Regions from separate parts of the Cellvibrio sp. GW822-FHT04B05 genome, predicted to be linked through region 1. Evidence: predicted binding sites of a transcription regulator. Region 1 holds the regulator's gene; each other region holds the start of a gene.
The links. Region 1 encodes sigma-54, which starts transcription at its own class of promoters, with help from an activator protein. Its sites were predicted from a motif close to TGGCACANNNNTTGCNNT; they were not measured.

Region 1 (5,632 bases):
GAAAGCGGCCGCATCGTCGGCTTGCTCGGCCCCAACGGCGCCGGTAAAACCACCTGTTTTTATATGATTGCCGGCCTGGTTCCCGCTGATAATGGCACCGTGTTGATCGATGACCGCGATATTACCCAGCTACCGATTCACGGCCGCGCCCGCGCCGGTATTGGTTATTTGCCGCAAGAAGCATCGATTTTCCGCAAGCTGACGGTCGCCGATAATATTATGGCGATCCTTGAAACACGTCATGATCTCGACCGTCAACAGCGCCAGCAAAAGCTTGAATCGTTGTTGAATGAATTTCACATCACCCATATCCGCGACAGCTTGGGTATGGCGCTGTCCGGTGGTGAACGCCGCCGGGTAGAAATTGCCCGCGCATTGGCGACCGACCCCAAGTTCATCCTGCTCGATGAACCCTTTGCCGGTGTTGACCCTATTTCGGTGAATGACATCAAGGAGATTGTCCGCCATCTGAAAGATCGCGGTATCGGTGTGCTTATCACCGATCACAATGTGCGTGAGACGCTGGATATTTGCGAAACCGCTTATATTGTCAGTGAAGGCCATATCATTGCCGAAGGCGATGCCGAGACAGTGCTAAGCAACAGCAAAGTGCGCCAAGTCTATCTGGGTGAAAATTTCCGCTTGTAAACACCTCTTTAACTAGTCGCCTTAAGTGTTACCGACCGCCCGTCACCAGCACAATAGACCCCACATAAACGACTTGACAAGTAACAATCTTTGCCCATTAGGCATAAAGCTTGCTTAAGCTTATTGCTTGCGCGGCCAACCCTGACTAAACTCCACATAACTGATGTTTTCCATCCTGCGTTATAAGGGTTTGTCGTTCACATAATGAAGCAATCTCTCCAGCTTAAACTCGGCCAACAGCTGACCATGACTCCGCAATTGCAGCAGGCGATCCGCTTGCTGCAATTATCGACGTTAGACTTGCAACAAGAAATCCAGGAAGCACTCGAGTCCAATCCAATGTTGGAGATCGAAGAAGCTTTTGATTCGCCCAGCGCCGCCAACGAATATGAAGGCAGTGAGTTAGATAAAGCGGATTACACCCGTCAACTGGAAATTGCTGCCGAAGCCGGCGCCGATAATGGCACTGATTTCACTGCCAGCGAAAGTTACTCCGCCACCGCCGATAATAATTACGCCGAGAGCAATAGCTATTCGGAAGGTGAAAGTTTTGGCGAGGGCGAAAGCTTTGGTGAAAGCGAATCCTTCGGCGATTCCGATGTCTATGGCGACGGAGATAGTTTTAGCACTGACAATGGCGAATGGAATGAATCAATCCCCAGCGATTTGCCGGTAGACACCAGTTGGGATGACGTTTACCAATCCTCATCCAGCAGCAGCTCAAGCAATTACGACAACGAAGACAATGACTTCGAAAGCCGTCGCGCGGCTACTGACTCACTCTACGATCATTTGATGTGGCAACTGAACCTGACACCTATGTCGGATCGCGACCGCGTATTGGCGATGGCCATTATCGATGCGGTAGAACCCAGTGGCATGCTATCCATCACCGTCGAAGAAATTTTTGAAGGTATGCGCGGCGATTTCGAAGAGCTTGAACTCGATGAAGTCGAAGCGGTACAACACCGCCTGCAACAATTCGACCCCTGCGGCGTGTGCAGCCAAAATCTCTCCGAATGCCTGCTGGTGCAACTGCAACAACTCGATCCTAAAACGCCATTCCTGGATTCAGCCAAGTTAATCGCCAGGCAATATTTACCAATACTCGGCAGCCGCGATTATCGCCAGTTAATGCGCCGCACCAAACTCAAGGAAGCAGAACTCAGCATCGCTGTAGCGCTAATCCAAAGCTTGAATCCGCGCCCGGGCGATATGATTGCGAGCGGCGACACGGAATATGTTATTCCCGACGTGTTTGTTGAAAAACGTGATGGCCGCTGGATAGTTGAACTAAATCCGGATATTGCACCACGCCTGCGGATTAATTCGGACTATGCTTCTATGGTGAAGCGCGCCGATTCCAGCACTGACAACACCTTCCTCAAAGATAACCTGCAAGAAGCACGCTGGTTCCTGAAGAGCTTGCAGAGCCGCAATGAAACCTTGCTGAAAGTAGCGAGTTGTATTGTGGAAAAACAACGCGGCTTCCTGGACTACGGTCCTGAAGCAATGAAGCCATTGGTGCTACACGATATTGCTGAAATTGTAGAAATGCATGAGTCTACTATTTCGCGTGTCACCACGCAGAAATATATGCATACACCGCAAGGGATTTTTGAGCTGAAATATTTCTTCTCCAGCCACGTAAGTACTGATAGTGGCGGCGAATGCTCATCAACTGCGATTCGCGCGATTATTAAAAAATTGGTGAGCGCAGAAAACCCCAAAAAACCTTTGAGCGACAGCAAAATTACCGATCTGCTCGCCGAGCAAGGTATTCAAGTGGCGCGCCGTACCATTGCGAAATATCGCGAGTCCCTCAATATTCCACCGTCGAACGAGCGTAAAACTATTTAATACATTACTGGTCACTTGTAGTGCGACGGTTTTTCGAATGTAGTTGAATGTTGAATATTGAATAAAGTTCGGATCATAAATTCACAGATGTAATAGAGGTTGTGCAGGTTGCAACTGTTTTATTTCTAGCGAGAGGAAGTATCTATGCAAATAAATATCAGCGGTCGCCATGTAGAAGTTACCGATTCAATGAAAGAGTATGTCACCAGTAAACTGGAGCGCCTGACCCATCATCACGATCGCATCACCAGCACACACGTTATCCTCTCAGTCGACAAACTTATTCAAAAGGCAGAAGCCACCATTCACGTAAGCGGCAAAGATGTACATGCCGACGCGTCCCATGACGATCTTTACGCCGCAATCGATTTACTGACCGATAAGCTTGATCGCCAATTAATTAAACACAAAGAAAAAATGCGCAGCCATCGCTAATCGGCGCATGCACCAACCTGTTAACTGAACCTGTGCTGTCATCGCCATAAGCGATGACCACATTATCCAGCGAGAGATGCCCGGCATCACCCAGTCATGCAAATTCAAAATCTGATCACCCCTCGCCGAACCCTCTGCGGTGTCGAAGGCGGCAGTAAAAAACGCGCGCTGGAGTTGCTAGCCAACACCATTGCGCAGGACATTCCCGAAATTGATGCCGATGATTTATTTCGCCGCCTGATTGGCCGCGAACGTCTGGGCTCGACCGGCATTGGCCACGGTATCGCCATTCCCCACTGCCGCGCTGAACATTGCAACGGCACCGTCGGGGCGCTGATCACGTTGATAGACCCGATTGATTTTGATGCAATCGACTCACAACCCGTCGATATATTGTTTGCCATGTTAGTGCCGGAAGATGCCCATAGCGAACATTTGCAAACCCTCGCGGCACTTGCCGCAGCTTTGAATAATGCCGATTATCGCCAAACCCTGCGCGCCGCCAAAAGCAATGAAGCGCTCTACCAAGCGGCACTCGCCGCTCCTTAACAGGACCAATTATGCATCTGGTGATTGTCAGCGGCCTTTCCGGCTCAGGTAAAAGTACAGCACTGCATGTCCTTGAGGATGTGGGGTTTAACTGTATCGATAACCTGCCTGTCAGCCTATTGCCCGCACTGGTGGCCCAGATCCAGATTCATAAAGATGACCAACATCGCTTTGCGATTGGTATTGATGTGCGCAATGCATGGCAAGATTTGTCAATCTTCCCACAAATGATCAGTACCCTTAAAGAAGCGCACCTGCCATTCCAGACACTGTTTCTGGATTCACAACCCGCCGTACTTATTCAGCGTTTTAGTGAAACCCGACGCAAGCATCCGCTGTCAGATAAACACACCAGTTTAGAAGAGGCGATTGCTGCTGAACAAACTCTACTAGAGCCTATTCGCGACAGTGCAGATCAAGTGATTGATACCAGTCATTTGAACCTGCACGAGTTGCGCGACCTGGTGAAAGAACGAGTAGTTGGCCGCAGCGAATCGACTATGGCAATCCTGTTTGAATCTTTCGGATTTAAACACGGAGTTCCCGTGAATGCCGATCTGGTATTCGATGCGCGTTGCCTGCCCAATCCGCATTGGAAACCCAACCTGCGGCCGCAAACTGGCAAAGACCAGGAGGTTATCGACTTCCTGGAAGAGCAGGTGACAGTGAAGGAAATGTACGACGACATCGAGCATTACCTCACTCGCTGGTTGCCGCGTTACCAAGCCAATAACCGCAGCTACATTACCATCGCGATTGGCTGTACCGGGGGCCAACACCGCTCTGTGTATCTATCGGAGCGGTTACAAAAACATTTCGACCACAGTTTTAGCGATGTCCAGGTTCGCCATCGCGATATTAACAAGCACAAAAAACACTAGATTATGCAGACTGAAACTCTCGATATCATCAACAAACGCGGCTTGCACGCACGCGCTGCCGCCAAACTGGCCACCCTTGCCAACCGGTTTGAGGCAAAAGTATCCGCTCGCGTGGGCGAAGGTAGCTGGGCCGATGCCAAGAGCGTTATGTCATTAATGCTGCTTGCCGCCAGCTGTGGCACAACCCTGGAGGTCAGCGCCGAAGGTGATGATGCCGACGCTGCAATTTGCGCCATACGTGCGCTGATTGCCGATCGCTTTGAAGAAGGCGAATAAACGAACTATCGTTATAACAGTAACCTGCGCACCCGGTTAATGGTAAAAGCGGTTGTTGTTGTTGCTTTTCTGCACTAAGCTGCGCGACCTTTTCCGGCTCAGCGACCATCCACGGCATCCCAGCCTTGGTGTCCAAGCGCCAGCTGTTATATCCAATTGCGCCCTGCGCGCGCCAGGTACAGTAATTTTTATGGCCTACAACTACGACGACATCAATCCCGATGATTACATCCTGAGCAAATCGCAGGTAAAACGCGATATGCACGCTTTACAAGCGCTGGGTGAAAGCCTGATTGATATGAATGAAAAACAGCTCGCCAGCATTCCGCTGAGCGATACCATGCTCGACGCTATTTATATCGCGCGCAAATTACCGCCCAAAGAAGCCCGCCGCCGCCAAGTGCAATACATCGGCCGGTTGATGCGTGAAGGCAATCATGAGGAAATCAAGGCAGCGGTTGATAAAATGCAAAACCGCAGCGATCTGTACATCCATCGCCAGCATCAAATCGAGCGCTACCGCGATCTGTTGATTGAAGGTGACAAGCAAATATTCCAAACGCTGGTAACTTCTTGCCCCGGCATTGATGTGCAGCACCTGCGTCAATTAGTCCGCAGTGCGCAAAAAGAGCGCGAAGAAAACAAGCCACCCGCAAGCGCACGCAAATTGTTTGCGTTTATTCGTGAACAACTCGAACTGCAAGATTAAAAAATTGCAGGGATAAAAAAGCCGCTGATTTCAGCGGCTTTTTTTCGACTTAATTTAGGTCGAAATACTTATTTTAGGGCAGAACATCTTCATCTTGAGCATACAAATTACTGCCAACAATGCTTTACCAGCAGTTAACAGATATTAACTGGAGCTTATAATTGGCGCTCAATTACACTGCGGCATTCTTGTTTCTGCGGGCATAATTGATGAATAACAATCGGTTTTACGAAATAGATTTACTGCGCCTTGTTTCAGCAGTTCTGGTAGTGCT
Region 2 (5,632 bases), on a different contig from region 1:
CCACATATTGCGCCGCTTTTACTTTGCGCAGAAGTTCAGATGCATCGCGGCCAATACCGCCAGCGTTTACTTCGATAATCTGGATCTTGCCCTGCGGATCGATCACAAAGGTGCCGCGCTCAGCCAAGCCTTCAGATTCAATCATCACACCGAAATTGCGGGTGATGGTGCCGGTTGGATCACCAATCATCGGGTACTGGATTTTGCCGATAGTTTCTGAACTGTCATGCCAGGCTTTGTGGGTGAAGTGGGTATCAGTAGACACTGAATAGATCTCTACGCCCATGGTTTGGAATTCCACGTAGTTATCAGCCAGGTCACCCAATTCAGTGGGACATACAAAGGTGAAGTCAGCCGGGTAGAAGAACACCACTGACCATTTGCCTTTGAGATCGGCATCGGTTACCGGCACGAATTTGCCCTGGTGATAAGCTTGGGCGCTGAAGGGTTTGATTTCTGAATTGATAGTTGCCATGAGTAAAACTCCTAAGGTCTGTGTGGTTGAGAAATCGGTTTAATTGATTCGACAGGCACAGATTAGGGAGTTGAACGCCAAGCGGCTAATTGAATGTTGCCATGCTTTTAATATTAAAAAACTATCGTTTACTTTTAACTGATTTTAAATAGCTATAGAAAGGTTCATAAAAAAAGCCATGTGTCACTGCAAGTGGCATGGCTTTTCGATCCGTTCAGATAGAGCTATAAATCGTCTAAAGGCTTATTTCACAGTGTTTTGCAGACTTAGCAGGCTATTGGCTGTGTCTGATCCCTGCGGGGCGAAGCGAAGGCCTTGCTGGACAAACATCCTGGCTTTTTCCGGTAAAGCTAACTGCACGTAGCTTTGCGCAAGCACGAGATACAGATCAGCAGCGCGACGCTCGATGCGTAAACCGCGCTCGGCCGTTGCGATAGCTCCCTGATAATCACGCGCCTCATACTGGCTGCGTGCCTGCCGTGCCAAACTCTGCACCGCCGGATTAGGCGGCGTCACTACTGGCGCTGGCTTAGGCACCACAACCGCCGGAGGTGTTACCACAGCGGGCTCAGCAGGAGGAACTACGATGGGCTTTTCTTCTGCCGGCGGCGGTGGCGATTGGGTATGGGTGGCACACCCTGTAAACGCAGATACAGCAACAATCAGGAGCGAAACATAAATACACTTAATCATGCGCAACAAGGCTCTCCAATAGATTCAATAAGGATCGGGCTTATCGGGAACGAGCATCCAACTCGGCCAGCTTATTTCTGGTAAATGCTTCATCCTCAAAGTCGTGCCCGGTATTTAATGCCATTTCATAAAGAATGCGGCTTTGCTTTATATCACCATTTTTCTCGTATGCACGACCCATTTTAGAAAATGTTTCTGGCGACTGGTTATTTCCCGTAGCTCCCAATAATTTTTGGTAGGCAGCGAGTGACTGCTTAAGGTCGTTAACATTGTAGTAAGCCCATCCCAAAGTGTCCCAAATCAATGGCGACTGTGGGGTGATGCTTGTTGCCTCATTGATAAACTTTATTGCCTTCGCCGGCTGCTCCATTCGCTCGGAATAGGTTGCGGCAATCTGGTTCACTATGTAGGGATCATGTTGGATAGCCAATGCTTCAGTGTAAGCCTTAATGGCAAGCTCATATTGTTGGTTAGCGTTATACAAATTACCCAGTTGCAATTTCCACTCAATATTTGAATCCACTGGTAGCAACTTGTAGATATCGATAGCAGCAGCATATTTTTTCTGGTGGTAGTAGGCTTCAGCCAATTCCAATTTGGGAGAAACCAACGCGGGATAGTCACGCCCCAGCTTGAGATAAGTCGCAATTGCCTGCTCTGTTTGATTGGTTTTTATTTGCGATCGGGCATAAACCAAACTTAGCCAAGGGTGTACTTTTTGCTCACCTTCTTTAGCATAAATTTCACCGACCGCCGCATACATTCCCTGTTTATACAAGAGCGCGGCCAACGCAACTTTTTGCGCATTGGCGGCTAAGAAAGTTAACTCGGCAGGCTTAATAAAATAGATATCAGGAAATATTTTCCCGATAGCTTCACGCGATTGCGAAGTTATCTCGGCATTCCCTAACGCTAATGCCGCCAACTGAAGTAACGGATCAGCAGTCAATTCCTGACTCAACCCAGGGAGAATTAATGTGGCATCAGCTTTTTTATTTAATGCGGCCAACGCTAATAATTGTGCTGTAATGGAATCTGCCGTTTTATCTTTTTTCTGGGATGCGACTAAATGAGTAAGTGCTTGATCATAGTGTTTTAAATGCAACTGGACTATCCCGATGTTAAGTTGGGACAACACATCATCCGGATTATTTTTTATGATTTTATTAAATGTTTGCAACGCTTCCTGGTACTTTCCAAGACCTAAATAAGATGCACCGATCAACTGATAAAGGTGGTCGGAAGAATTACCGGCTTTAGCAACGATAGAAAATTCATCCAGGGCATTCTGGTAATCCCCCTGAATAATTCGAACCCGACCTAACTCATAATGCGCATCGGCCAACGCATTATTTTTAGCCAACGCCCGGGACAGCGAGCGTACAGCCTCGTCATATCGTGACTGCGCAATATAGACCCTGCCGATATCCAAATTAAGTTGTGCACTACGCTGAGCCACATCCAAATTATCAACCATTGCAAGCGCGCGGAAATACCTGCTTTCATTTCTTAACGCGCGAAACAAATTCTCCCGCAATGCAGGAGCCAGTTGTGGAAGGTTTCGCTCCACTTCCAGTAAATGTTTTTCAATCAAGGAAAAATCTTCGCTGCCGAGATATGCCAGAACTAAAAGAAGATGCGCTGGATACTTTTCTGGCCTGTTGGCTATTATCTTTTCTGCTTCCGCACGCGCATCACCATATGCTCCTGCCCTTAAATTAGCGACCGCTTTTGAATATTCCGCAGAGTGGATTTCCTGGGAACTCAGAAACCCTTGTAAGTTATCCTTGGATAGTGCCGCATTTGCAGGAGCCGAGATAAATCCATAGCAGAACACTAATAAACAAAGCCGGTTAACAATTTGCATTTATAGATCCTTTTAAGTAAAAAAATGGAGCGCAAAGCGCTCCATTTAGTAATACACAGAATTTGTGCATAAACAACAATTAAGAGAAAAGCTCTCTTTTGCGTCCAAACAACAATGCTGCTACACCGAGCAACAGTAACAACAATGAACCTGGCTCAGGTACTTCAGTTGGCGGCTCTTCGTTGATACCTGCCTTACCGGAAACATAGAAGCCGGCGAAGAAGATGTTGTCATCTTGAGAGTCATTGAAAGTATCCACTTTAATAGTGGTATCACCGGCAGCTACGAAGCTGGCAAGATTATAACGCTCGCGGTCGTTCGCGTAAGAGTCGCCACCTGATGAAAGTGCATCATCAAAACCGCCGACAGTGATCAAGGAACCATTCGAAAGCTGCTCACCATCATCATAGTTACCCGCATTTTCAGTTAACAGCAGACCATTAACTTTGATTGTTGAGCGCTGGTTATCGCAGCAGCTGAAAGAAATTCCCAAAGACAGTTCAGCAAAGAAACCTGGGTCAGCCGGGTTCAGTGGGGTAGCAAAATTAATATTGGTAGTATCGCCGGTTACAGATGCAAAACCATCCAACAGACCAACAGTTGCTTCAGGCAATGCCGGGTTGCTGTAAACCACCACCAAAGCTTCACCATCAATCTCCGAGTAATACGCATTGCCCTCGGTAATATTAAAATTATAAATACCGCCACTACCACCGTTGATCACTGCTGCAACCAGACTGGTAACATCAGCGCGGTAGGACTTCAGGTTACAGCAAGCAGTAGTATTCGAAACTGCAGGGCCAAATGAAACCAGGTTACCATCAAGCGTTACCGCAGGAACATTATTGGTAGTATTGGTTGCAGAATACAAATAAGCAGCAACAACAGTAGACCCTGCTGGAACAGAAGCTGAAATAACTCCTGCTTCGCTAATCGAACCAAAACCATCTGTCGACATCGCATACTTGCCTACAAATGACTGGAAAGGTGCCAAGCTTGCACTAGCGTTCGATGTGCCCACGATAGCGGCTATTACGAACAAGCTACGTAACATGCCTTTAAAATTGATATCCATAAGTCTTCTCCTATATGTGAATTATGGAATTTAAGAAACGCAACCATCCTACGGAAGATCCCTCGTATAGTTGCACTAGGTCGATATGACCGGAGCAGCTAAGAGCACATAAAATGCCATAATAAAAAAAGTATTAAAATTCAATTAAATACAAATTATTTAAGAATTTTTATGCGACAAAGTGTAAAGAAAAACAACAGCCGAAATATGATCTGGCGGAGGCGGGTTTAAGAGGGGAGAAGTAATACAAAAAATAAATATAGAAACATGCCCGGCAATTAACCATGGCATTTTTTTAAAAATAATGCGTAGCAAATAAATCCGACGCGCAATCAAGCACTCTCTTTTGCGGCTGCTTTCAACAAGCGGGCAATTTCTTTCCACATATCGATGTAAGCGAGTGCCGCGCGACTGCGCTGATTGTAACTGGTTAGTGGCGCGCGACGCAGCCCCATTTGTTCGACGGCAGAGTCGTTGGGAATGTAAGTCTTGAGCATGGGAACCGGCATTTTTTTGCTGTTGTCGATGGCCTCATGATGCAAGCGGCGGCGCATATCGACCTGATTAAAAAAACCGACAATACGTTCAGGCGCTGATTTTTTGCCTTTCAGAAATTCAACCACTTGTTCCATCGCACGGATAGATAATGGGCTGGGAATCATCGGGATTAATAAGATATCCACTTCCAACAAAAGCTGTTCAACGCTGGGCGACAGTGTCGGCGGGCAGTCAAAAATCAGGATGTCAGCTTTTTCGCTTAAAGGTTTGAGCAGTTGTTTGAGGAATTTTTTGTCTTTGCTCAGCTCATCGAATTCGCTGTCCAGGCTGCGCAGGCTGAGGTCGGCAGGGATTAGCATCAAATGCGGATAAGGACTGTATAGCTCCATCTCGCCGATGGATTTGCCCTTGCTGAACAATTTGATCGCCTTGGCGGAATCCGGCTCTTGCTGGCAAAACCAGCTGGCGGCGGCTTGCGGGTCCAGATCCCACAAGATCACATTCTTTTTGGCCGCGGCGGCCAGGTAAGCCATATTTACTGCAGTTGTGGTTTTACCCACGCCACCCTTGAGGTTATAAAAAGCGATCTTGATCATGACAGTCCTATTCATTTTGAGGCGGTGCGCTTCAGCGTAAAATGATGCGCGCAATGGAGCCTGTTTTTATTGGGATGCAAAACAATCGGTAAACAAGTATTAACTTGTAGCATTTTTATACGAATCCTTCAAAATTTATACGCCGTTGTTTGTGGAAAGCACGACTGTTTGTTATCGGTAATGCGATGACACGCTTATCCGAGCGCGAATGCCTGGCGAGAGGTACAATCGCCGCTCACTTCAGCGAGCAGCGGTTATGACCCAACCCCATCCTTACGAACTCCTCACGCCCGATATGGTGCTGGATGCGATTGATAGCACCGGCGTCCTGACCGATGCCCGCATTCTCGCGCTCAATAGTTATGAAAACCGCGTTTACCAGGTGGGGATTGAAGGGGCGAGTCCATTGATCGCCAAGTTTTATCGCC
Region 3 (5,632 bases), 100 kb from region 1:
TCTATTACATCTACTGTTTCTTCAATGACTACAGCTGATGCCACCGCCACGCCTACAGGTTCGGTTGCTACCGTATTAGCTGGTGACGTCTCAGTAGTTTGCGCTATAGGTACAGCTGAAACATCGATCGCAGGCGTCAGGTTTTCAACGGCTATTTCAGCCAGTGGTGCACCCTCTTGCACTTTGGCTTGTGCCGCAGCCATTGCAGATTGCTGAGCGCGCGCTTGAGCCTCTGCCATTGCCGCTTTCATACTGGCATTTTTAGCCGCTAATGCCGTAGCCTTGGCTTCAAGGTCAGCAGCAGATACAGAGGAAACGTCTGCTTGCGGTTTTGTTTCACCACGCAAGCGCGCCAAATGCACTGTTTCCAATTGTTTAAATAAATTAGTCATTTCAAATGGGCTGAATGAAATGCTTTCCAAACCTGTACGCAGCTTTTGCAGCAATTCGGGCACTAATTTTAATAAACGCTGGCGATTATCCTTATCCATCACCGCCGTAACACTCCACACCAACTGTTGGGCAGTTATAGAACAATTACGCCATTCATCGCTCTCTATACCTTGTTTGAGCGAAGTAATAAACATCACATTTGCCCAAGCTTCACGCAGTAATTTGGTGACCGCCAGAGGCAATTCTTTACCCACACAGATACGATTTAATTCAGCATCTACTTGCGCGCGCGCGCGTTCGGATTTTGCTTTACCATCTTCCGCATCAATGGTGCGCTGCTCAAGGATTTGTGCACGACGCTTTTCTTTATCGAGGAAGGAACGGAAATCCACCAATAATCTTTCAAAGATGCTCATGTCCGTATCGAATTCAGTCAAAATCGAACGCACAGTTTCTTCCATTTTATTAAAGAGACTGTCTTTACGCTGATTCTCTTCACTGGACTCCTGCCAGCCCAAGCAGGCCATTGCCATTTCATTTAACAAACGACGCGCAGGATGCCCACCCTTGCTGAAAAAAGTTTTATCGGCAATCGCCACTTTAACCATGGGGATTTGCAAACGTCCGATCAAAGCTTTCATCGGTGCAGCGAGGTTGCGATCATCCAGAATGAACTCAAACATCATACTCACCAGATTGATAACATCATCATCAACCTGATTAATTGCTGCTGCGGTTTGGGTTTCGTTGTGTAGTAACTCACTTAACAAGCTACGCAAATTAGTGGGCGCGCCGCTGGTAATAGGAGCGCCGACGGTATTTTGTTGTTGCGCCAATGACAGAATTTTTATCAAATCCTGCGTAGTGATTTCCTCTCCCGGCAATTGCGCTCTCGGTGCACTACGATTTGCTCCCAGCAGATCGCGCAATTGATGCAAGACCTGATTGGTTTGGTCATCGTAACTTTGCACCAGACCGCCAGTTTCGACACCGGCTTTCTGCGCACCCACCCCGTATTGGGCACCGATACCTTGACCGTATTGATCGACCGTCGAGCTAGTGGCTGAAGGCCTTTTCACGCGTACGTCCTGCTTCAATGACGGCAGGATGTTGGCATCAATCAGGGTTTGATTAAGTACATCAAAAAGCTTGCCCAACTTGGTCATTACGATATTGTCGAACAACTTGAACAAAACCAACTTGGCTTTTACATCAACATTTAATGCCTTGGTCGCATCTGTAAAAGCATTGCAGATAACATCCACACCTAGCGGATTATTCTTCTGATAAACCTTGGTGGGCACCAAATGATCAATACGGAGAGTGAGGTGCTGGATCGGCTCGGCAAAAAGCTCATTGGCTTTATTTACCATGCCATCAACCGCAACCATTTCTTCTAACTCATCATTTTTGACGAGCGACAGATCATCCAAAGAAACCGATTTTTCTCCAGATTGTTTTTCATCACGATAGGCGCTTGGATCAAGCAATTGAGCGAAACTGATATCAATACTGCGGAAAAATGAGGTCTCCATGGCACGGCGACGGATACGCACTTCGCGCATGGAATCAAAAAAGATGTTTTGGTCGTGATTATTATTGGCTTTGTCCGCCAACTCAAACATGGCATCATCAACTTTATCGAACAATTCACGCAGGAAGAGCTGCAACTGTTGCCGCGCTTTGTCGCGCAGGGTGTGCATAGCAGCGGGCAAACGTGCCAAGGCTATTTGCGAATTGGCAACAGAATTGCGCTCTACATTCAATTGAACGACCTTTTTGGGGTCCGATTTCATATGCTCGGTCATGGTTGATTACCATTAGTAAAAACTTGCGTAATTGAAGTATAACCAAGGGAAAGGTGCCTTAAGTAGACAAATGATAGGATCGAGAGACATATCACAAAAGGCTATAACCAATGCGGCACCTTAGGGTTTTTTAAGTATGTTTTGGAATTAGACGAAGACTATCACGCCAAAATAATCCATTTTCACTCTCATAGTGTTTAATTATTCGACAGCTGACATGAATATTTTATATAGCAAGAACCTACCCACCCTCGCTAAAGATATAACTGAAATCGTATCGATAGCACTCGCCGAAGATATAGGTGCCGGGGACATCACCGCGCAGCTTATTCCTGACGCACAGATTGCTGAAGCCGATATCATCACCCGCGAAAACTGTATTTTCTGCGGCAAAGCCTGGGTCGAAGAGGTATTCCGCCAGTTCGATCCACAAGTACACATCATATGGCATATAGAGGATGGGCAGGAAGCTATAGCTAACAGCCTGCTCTTCACCCTGCAAGGCAGCGCACGCAGCTTGCTTAGCGGCGAGCGGGCTGCATTAAACTTTGTACAGACCTTGTCTGGCACCGCCACCATCAGCCACCACTACGCATCTTTGGTGGCGCACACAAATGTGAAGTTGCTCGACACACGTAAAACCATCCCCGGTCTGCGCACCGCACAAAAATACGCCGTCGCTTGTGGCGGCTGCCATAATCATCGTATCGGCTTATATGACGCATTCCTGATCAAAGAGAACCACATAGCCGCCAGCGGCGGAATTGCCAATGCAGTTGCAGCAGCGCGAGCCATCGCACCGGGAAAACCGGTTGAAGTAGAAGTGGAAAACTTTATTGAATTGAATCAGGCACTGGAAGCTGGAGCAGATATCGTCATGCTGGATAATTTCAATATTGAAGATATGAAGAAAGCAGTAGCGATTAATGCAGGGCGAGCGAAATTGGAAGCATCGGGAAATATTAACGAGCAAACGTTAATCCCGACGGCGGAAACCGGGGTGGATTTTATTTCTATTGGTGGATTGACGAAGCATTGTCGGGCGGTGGATTTGTCGATGCGGCTACAATAAATTACAGCTTAGGGAATAAACTTTGGCACCACCTGACGCATGAAAATAATCAATAAGTTAAGCTTCAATATCGGCAGTTAGCAGGCAGAAACTTGAATGCAGCCACATGCGCAGCTGTAGTTAAACAACCCCAAACAACAGATCCATTAGCACTCAATCCTGCTGTTGGAATACCTGCCGCACTTATTGTGCCGGCCCCCGGCACTAAACGAATAGGGTTTCCAGCCCCTAATGCAATACCAACTTGATTACGGTAGGTGATACTAATGGTAGCCTCACCTACTGTAACAGCACTCACATCAGCAATGCCATCAATAGCAAGGCTTTGGACGTTCTCAGTTCCATTAACTGGAAATTCATAAGCAAATGACCCAGGATCTGCAGGACCATTCCCGGCGTAGGAAGGAATTGCACCATTACTCCGACTTGCATAGGTTTCTACAACAGCAGTTTTGGCAGCCGATGCCAAACTCAAACCTTCAGAGACCTTACTTCTAATAATGTAATCCTGATAGGCAGGTAAAGCGACCGCACTCAAAATACCAATGATCGCGACCACCATCATTAGCTCAATTAATGTAAAACCTTTCACCTGCTTTTTCATAACTCACCTCTCATTCCCGTTGTAATGAAAGAGCACGACTTATACCAATATAAAAAAAACCAATAAAAACAAATACAAAGAGATAAAGATAAATAAAAAGCTTAAATAAATTTGACAGTAAATATACCCTTGTGACAAAAATTGTTAACACTACTCCCATGGAATCAAATCGACAATTGCAACAATATCTCCCTCCTCACGATTAATTAATACAGTCACTGGTTTTACCTTGCTCATCATCGGTAAAAAGGCATTAGCTTGTGGATACTTTTTTAAAGTTTGTGCAACAAGATCAACAGAATTGTACTTATTCAGGTCTGAAATTGGTCTAGATTTTCCCACCAATGTTTGCATCTCAGCATTTAACTCCACATATAAATCTGGTCGCTGTGGAATATCAATACCTGCAATCAACGCTTCAAATGTCAAATTATTATTTTCCTCTATTCCTGCCGGAGCACGCGCGGCTACCCATTGGGGACCAAACCAGTTCTTGCTTTGAAATTGAAGACTGGCTTTTTCGTAATAAGGATTATCCAATTCATACGACTGCACCAAATCAAACCTATCTACAGAAAATACCAACCATACAGGGCGCCCATTTTCTACTGTCCATAAACCATAAATCAAAGCGGAAAACTGGATCAAACCAATTACAGCCAAATCTATTTTTAAATGCTTTTTCAGTGGATTAGCAACAATTAAAGTCAATACCGGCCCCAAAATCATATCGCACACCAGTAAAATCAAAAAAACTTTGGTAACACCAGTAGCCCTATCTAATGGAGCCGGATACCAATAGTGAAAAACCAGCACCAAACTTAATAATGCAATTACTACGCAAATAAGCAGATGAATAACAAAAGCATGAATACGAAATGTCATTACATTCACCTCAAACTTCTTTCAAAAAAAAACCGCCCGAAGGCGGTTTTTATAACTAGCTAATGAGCCTATTAGAAACGGCAGTTAGCAGGCAAATATTTGAATGCAACCGCAGTCGCGCCAGTTGTCCTGCAACCCCATACAATTGGGGAGCCACTGAGAATTGCAGCAGCAGGAACACCGGCAGTAACAACACCACTACCAGGCTCGAGAAGAATAGGGTTAGCAGCACCCAACGCAGCCGCAACCTGGCCGGCATATGTAATTGAAATTGTTGCTTCAGAGGCAGCAGGAGTAGCGACGTTGGCTATAGCGCTAATAGCAATTCCGCCAACGTTTTCGGTTGCAGCAGGCAATGAGTAACCATAAGAGCCAGCTGCTGGGTCACCCAGAGCAGGCTGGGCAGCAATAGCACCAGTACTACGACTTGAAACAGTATCAACTACAGCTGTTTTTGCCGCAGCTGCCAAAGTTAAACCCTCAGATACTTTTGTACGAATAATATAGTCTTGGTAAGCAGGCAACGCTACTGCAGCCAAAATACCAATGATCGCGACAACGATCATCAATTCGATCAGGGTAAAACCTTGTTGAATAGTTTTTTTCATAATATGACTCCGAAAGATAGGATAGGATCAAACAAACACGAATAGAGTTCAGCAAGCCCCATGCCAAATCGAGACATGGGTGAAAACATGCCCTATCTAACGATTAACCACATACAAAATGCGCTCAACAGAGAAACATCAACGAAAACAGCTTACGCAAACAGACACATAGTGACACTTTTCGTCAATTTTCAATTTTCTAATTCAAAGCAATCCGATGAGCTCAAGCAAGTCCCAAACCAGCTGCTAAAGTTGATGTAAT

Region 2: the regulator sigma-54 is predicted to act here: its motif matches at 4,212-4,229, upstream of AC1RJL_RS12285 (PEP-CTERM sorting domain-containing protein).
Region 3: the regulator sigma-54 is predicted to act here: its motif matches at 3,907-3,924, upstream of AC1RJL_RS01795 (pilin).

What each region holds. Positions count from the first base shown of each region.
Region 1 covers NZ_JBXAMU010000001.1:551,920-557,551, reverse strand. Annotated here, with positions in the region: gene lptB (LPS export ABC transporter ATP-binding protein) at 1-648, shown strand, start outside; gene AC1RJL_RS02220 (RNA polymerase factor sigma-54) at 853-2,508, shown strand; gene hpf (ribosome hibernation-promoting factor, HPF/YfiA family) at 2,653-2,943, shown strand; gene ptsN (PTS IIA-like nitrogen regulatory protein PtsN) at 3,040-3,492, shown strand; gene rapZ (RNase adapter RapZ) at 3,504-4,373, shown strand; gene AC1RJL_RS02200 (HPr family phosphocarrier protein) at 4,377-4,649, shown strand; gene yjgA (ribosome biogenesis factor YjgA) at 4,840-5,358, shown strand; gene AC1RJL_RS02190 (acyltransferase family protein) at 5,568-5,632, shown strand, end outside.
Region 2 covers NZ_JBXAMU010000003.1:560,766-566,397, reverse strand. Annotated here, with positions in the region: gene ahpC (alkyl hydroperoxide reductase subunit C) at 1-475, opposite strand, end outside; gene AC1RJL_RS12295 (tetratricopeptide repeat protein) at 719-1,168, opposite strand; gene AC1RJL_RS12290 (tetratricopeptide repeat protein) at 1,209-3,035, opposite strand; gene AC1RJL_RS12285 (PEP-CTERM sorting domain-containing protein) at 3,115-4,110, opposite strand; gene AC1RJL_RS12280 (ParA family protein) at 4,443-5,204, opposite strand; gene AC1RJL_RS12275 (serine/threonine protein kinase) at 5,461-5,632, shown strand, end outside.
Region 3 covers NZ_JBXAMU010000001.1:451,273-456,904, reverse strand. Annotated here, with positions in the region: gene AC1RJL_RS01805 (DUF1631 domain-containing protein) at 1-2,201, opposite strand, end outside; gene nadC (carboxylating nicotinate-nucleotide diphosphorylase) at 2,419-3,273, shown strand; gene AC1RJL_RS01795 (pilin) at 3,338-3,877, opposite strand; gene tfpZ (TfpX/TfpZ family type IV pilin accessory protein) at 4,028-4,762, opposite strand; gene AC1RJL_RS01785 (pilin) at 4,834-5,370, opposite strand.